DNA from 2 places in the Paenibacillus sp. Marseille-Q7038 genome. Region 1 is predicted to be linked to the other one. Evidence: riboswitches for the same ligand, from Rfam matches in the RefSeq annotation. Region 1 holds a riboswitch; the other holds the start of a gene.
The links. Region 1 has a riboswitch for FMN ahead of ribD (bifunctional diaminohydroxyphosphoribosylaminopyrimidine deaminase/5-amino-6-(5-phosphoribosylamino)uracil reductase RibD). Riboswitches for the same ligand answer to the same signal wherever they lie in the genome.
Positions count from the first base shown of each region.

Region 1 (2,469 bases):
CTTAGCTGAAATACCAAGCACCATCGCTTCTCCCTTCCGGCCTATACTCCGCACTTTCCCTATTTCTTCAACTAAGCCGGTAAACAAAATACATCACTCCTTATCCACTTTCCGCCAGACGGGTAAACCTGAAATACGGATATTGTCATCCAGTATCTCTACCTCAAGATTCCTCAGCGTAATCGCTTCACTCATGCGTTCTACTCCTTCAAAACGGAAGCTGCCGAGGTTGTTATATCCACCCACAATTTTGGGAGCCATGAACATAACGAGCCGATCCACCAGTTTGTTCTCCAGCATAGCACCGTTTAATGTACCCCCGCCTTCGAGCAGGATCGAACCAATTTCAAGTTCACTCAGTTTACGAAGTGCTGCCAAGAGATCAACCCTTGGTCCTGTACCACAGCGAATGACCTGAACCCCTTGTTTCTCAAAATAATCAGCACGCTCCTTATCTGCTCCCTCCGTTGCAATCAGTATGGTGGGGGCAAGGCCGTCTTGCACTATTTTCGCGTCCCGAGGGGTTCGAAGCTGTGAATCTATAATGATTCGCACGGGATTTATCCCATCCACATCTAACCGGGTAGTTAACTCGGGATTGTCTGCTATTACGGTCCCTACCCCGACCATAATTCCTTGGTGGCGATGCCGGAGCAAGTGAACATGTTCCCTCGCTTTTTCATTCGAAATCCACTTACTATCTCCACTTTTGGCAGCTATTTTCCCATCTAGAGTGGAAGCAGTCTTGAGCGTTACAAAAGGAAGTCCTGTCGTAATATACTTAAAAAACTTTTCGTTAAGATATCTCGCACGGTCTTGAAGTAATCCTACTTCAACCTCAATTCCTTGGCCCCGAAGCATAGAGATTCCTTTACCCGCAACCTCATGATTCGGATCCTCACAGGCTATGATCACCTTTTTTACCTTGGCTCTGATCAGCTTTTCACTGCAAGGAGGTGTTTTACCGTAATGAGAGCAAGGTTCTAACGTAACGTAAACGGTACTACCCTCCGCTTCTTCCCCAGCCATCTCTAGAGCATGTACTTCCGCATGGCCCTTACCTCTTTGCAGATGAGTACCGAGACCAACCATTCGGCCATTTTTGACAATAACACAACCTACAACCGGATTAATTCCTGTCTGTCCCTGTGCCCTTTCTGCCATTTCGAGTGCAAGTGTCATGTAGAATTCATCATTCATCACGTCCATACTTATCACCTCATTTCACTGCGCCTCTTACATACACTAGAAAACAAAAAGACCCTCAACCGATACATAATATCGGACGGGGGCCCTGAGAGAACAACGAATAAAAGCATAACAAATCAAAATCGCTAATAAGCAGCTCTTCATCAAAGATATGTCAAATAAATAGACATAGCAAATAGAAAAACTTCTGCTAACTCAACTGATTTGAAAGCCAGTAAATAAACATATAACGTCTATGTACTTTCTATTCCTTCTCTCATCCAGACTATACTGTCGGTTCCGGAGTTTCACCAGATCCACCGTAAGCATACGCTTAACGGGTCACGGACTTAGACTGATCAATAATACGATTACGTACCATAGAGGTCATCACCGCCGGTAGGGAATTTCGCCCTGCCCCGAAGGAAAATCGATATGAAATTGTAAAAAGCTTAATGAAATAGTAGCACCGTAATCTACAAAAATCAACAGGATCTATAAAAAATTCATTCCATAAATGAAAAAACACCCCTGAGCAGGGGTGTTTACGGGTTAGATCCTATTCAACATCAAATACTTTAACCTCTACCATCTTGTCCCCATTTTTCATGTTAAGGGCTGTTTCAAGACCTGAGGTTACTTTACCAAATACAGTGTGAACACCATCTAAATGTGGTTGTGGTTCATGTACGATGAAAAACTGACTGGAGCCAGTATCCCTACCTGCATGAGCCATAGACAAAGAACCTGCCTCATGTTTATGAGGGTTTCCTGCAGTCTCACATTTGATCGTAGTTCCACTACCTCCCATACCCGTACCTGTAGGGTCTCCACCTTGACTAACAAAGCCTGGGATTACTCTATGGAAAATAACTCCATCATAAAATCCCTCGTTAGCCAATTTCTCAAAGTTTGCTACTGTGTTAGGAGCTTCATTTGGGTAAAATTCAAGTTCCATTTTCTCCCCATTTTCCATAACAATATATCCTTTTTTAGCCATTGTAATTCCTCCTACAAAATAAATTGCCTCCAATAGCATACTATGAGTAAACACTCTAAAGCAACTTTGATAGTCCATATAATTAAAAAGATAGAACCTGTAAAGTCAGGATTCATGGTGTGAACACTCAGATACTATTTTTTCATTCGTGTCTTTACATTACATCTCCAGTGAATGGCATCTTAGGCATTTGGATAAAGTCATAATCAGCAACTGCCTCAGCAGTTTCTAGGTAAGCATGACAACTTTGGCTAATCATCAAGTTAACAATACCTGACTTT
Region 1 is NZ_CBCOOM010000001.1:2,479,177-2,481,645, forward strand. It holds gene ribE (riboflavin synthase) at 1-87, opposite strand, end outside; gene ribD (bifunctional diaminohydroxyphosphoribosylaminopyrimidine deaminase/5-amino-6-(5-phosphoribosylamino)uracil reductase RibD) at 94-1,209, opposite strand; FMN riboswitch at 1,454-1,619, opposite strand; gene ACWPWY_RS11775 (peptidylprolyl isomerase) at 1,748-2,188, opposite strand; gene ACWPWY_RS11780 (nucleoside 2-deoxyribosyltransferase) at 2,343-2,469, opposite strand, start outside.

Region 2 (2,469 bases), 250 kb from region 1:
ACACTAAAAGAGAAGCAATAATACCAATCGGCAGATCTCGCTGTGGATTCTTAACTTCTTCAGCTGCCGTTGCTACGGCATCAAAACCAATATAGGCAAAAAACACTAGCGCAGCACCGCTTAAAATCCCCGAATATCCGTATGGAATAAACGGTGTCCAGTTATCTGGTTTTACGTAGAAAGCTCCTACGATCACAAAGATGAGAATGACCGCAATTTTAACAAACACCATAAACGCATTAAATCTAGCTGTTTCTTTTGCACCTCTCGTTAGTAACAAACAAATTAGTAAAATAATAATAACGGCCGGTAAATCCACAATTTGTCCTGATGCAGCATCAAATGCTCCAGACAATGCAGCAGGCAAATGAATATGAAAACCAGCTAATAGTCCTTGCACATAGGCTGACCACCCACTCGCAACAGAAGCAGCAGCTAAGCCGTACTCTAGTACAAGAGCCCAGCCCATTAACCAACCAAACACTTCGCCAAAGGCGGCATAACTGTATGCATAGGCACTCCCGGATATCGTTACCGTTGAAGCTAGTTCAGAATAACAAAGTGCTGCAAGAATACATACCAGGGCAGCAACCACAAATGAAATAACGAGTGCCGGACCGGCATTATCTGCGGCAGCAGTCCCGGTAACGACAAAGACACCCGTTCCGATAATCGCCCCTATTCCAAGGACGGTCAGATCAAAAGGGCCCAGTGTTTTCTTTAGATTGTTATCCGTTTTTTGATTGGGATCAAAATGTTTCTTACGTAGTAAATCCATAAAGTCACTCCTAGATGTAAGTTGCCCTACTATTATGTAGTTTCATAGTAATGCTGTTTTATTATCTAAATATGGGTTGACTCTGTCAATGAATATTTAAATGATTAATCAAATTATCATACTCCACTTACTCAATATCCCATTTTCACTAGTATTACGCTATTATTAACATAAAAAGACTTGTATGGGTACGTAACAGATCCATATCAACGCACAAAATTATCATTTCCTGTGTACAATGAAATTCAGAATAATTCAAGCTAATGATACGTACCAATTTGATGAGTACTTAACTGATTTCAATAGTAGATATTAGTAAGTATAAGAATCTATAAAAAAACACTTGCTGTGATAGCGCTTCCTGTATTATGATAACACCTACAGAGTTACAACAACTCATTTACTTACTAAAATATATCAACTAATTGAATAATGGATCTTCGGGGTAGGGTGAAATTCCCAACCGGCGGTGACGCTTTTTAGCGAAGCCCGCGACTCAATTTTCTTATTATAGAAGATTGACTGATTTGGTGAAATTCCAAGGCCGACGGTACAGTCCGGATGAGAGAAGATCAAATATCGCAACGTGCCGTGTTATTTCGCATGTTTGTTTGATCAACCCCTATTGTTTTTGGCATGCAAAATGCTGAAATGATAGGGGTTTTGTTCACTGAAGATACCATTTTCAAATTTCGATGGAGGAGTTTGATGATGGAAAACACTACCCATGCAAAAAGAAATTCGAGTTCAACTGGTTTTTGGCTGGTTGCCCTTGGGGCAGCTCTATGGGGAATAAGCCCCCTATTTCGTATCAACTTATTAGAACACCTGACTTCGATGCAAGTTGTTCTCGTAGAACATTTACTCGTATGTCTTGTCGCTGGTCCTATCCTTTGGAAGAATCGTCATGAACTTAAAAACTTGAAGCTGAAGCATTACCTTGCTATGTTATTTATTTCATGGGGTGGATCTGCGCTTGCGTCTGTTATCTTCACGATGGCACTGACAAACGGTGACTTAAATGCAGTAATCTTGCTGCAAAAAATGCAACCTATCTTTGCTATTCTTTTAGCGAAATTGATTTTAAAAGAAACATTACCACAAAAATTTGGCGCTTTATTTATCGTTGCGATTATCGGTACCTACCTCCTTACCTTTGGATTTCACTTACCCTTTGGCGGAGGAACCGAATGGCTTAAAATCGGCAGTCTTTTGTCACTCTTAGCAGCTGTACTATGGGGCGGATCTACAGTGATGGGCCGTCTGCTCCTTGGTCAGATCCAATATAGTACCGTCACATCAATTCGGTATGTATTCGCAATTCCTTTGCTTGTTGGTATGACATGGATCGAAGGTGGAGTAACCAACCTTCCTCAAGCGGGTCCTGCGCTTACCAGTATTATTGTAAATCTTCTCGCACAAGCTTTACTGCCGGGACTGCTGAGTCTGCTTCTGTACTATAAAGGTTTATCATCAACGAAAGCCTCTATGGCTACACTCGCCGAACTCAGTTTTCCGATGACAGGTATCATTGTAAACTGGCTTGCTTTTGGTGAAATGATTACACTAGCCCAGCTCGTAGGCTTTATCTTTATATGGTCCGTTCTCTTTATTCTGACGCGTCAGCAACAGTCGAATCAGAACAAACTTTCAACCACTTAAATAGGTTAACCCTGCCATGTCTTATAGAC
Region 2 is NZ_CBCOOM010000001.1:2,226,882-2,229,350, forward strand. It holds gene ACWPWY_RS10520 (amino acid permease) at 1-778, opposite strand, end outside; FMN riboswitch at 1,211-1,355, shown strand; gene ACWPWY_RS10525 (DMT family transporter) at 1,490-2,440, shown strand.
Region 2: it holds a riboswitch for FMN, as region 1 does, so the genes downstream of both, ACWPWY_RS10525 (DMT family transporter) here and ribD (bifunctional diaminohydroxyphosphoribosylaminopyrimidine deaminase/5-amino-6-(5-phosphoribosylamino)uracil reductase RibD) in region 1, are expected to answer to the same signal.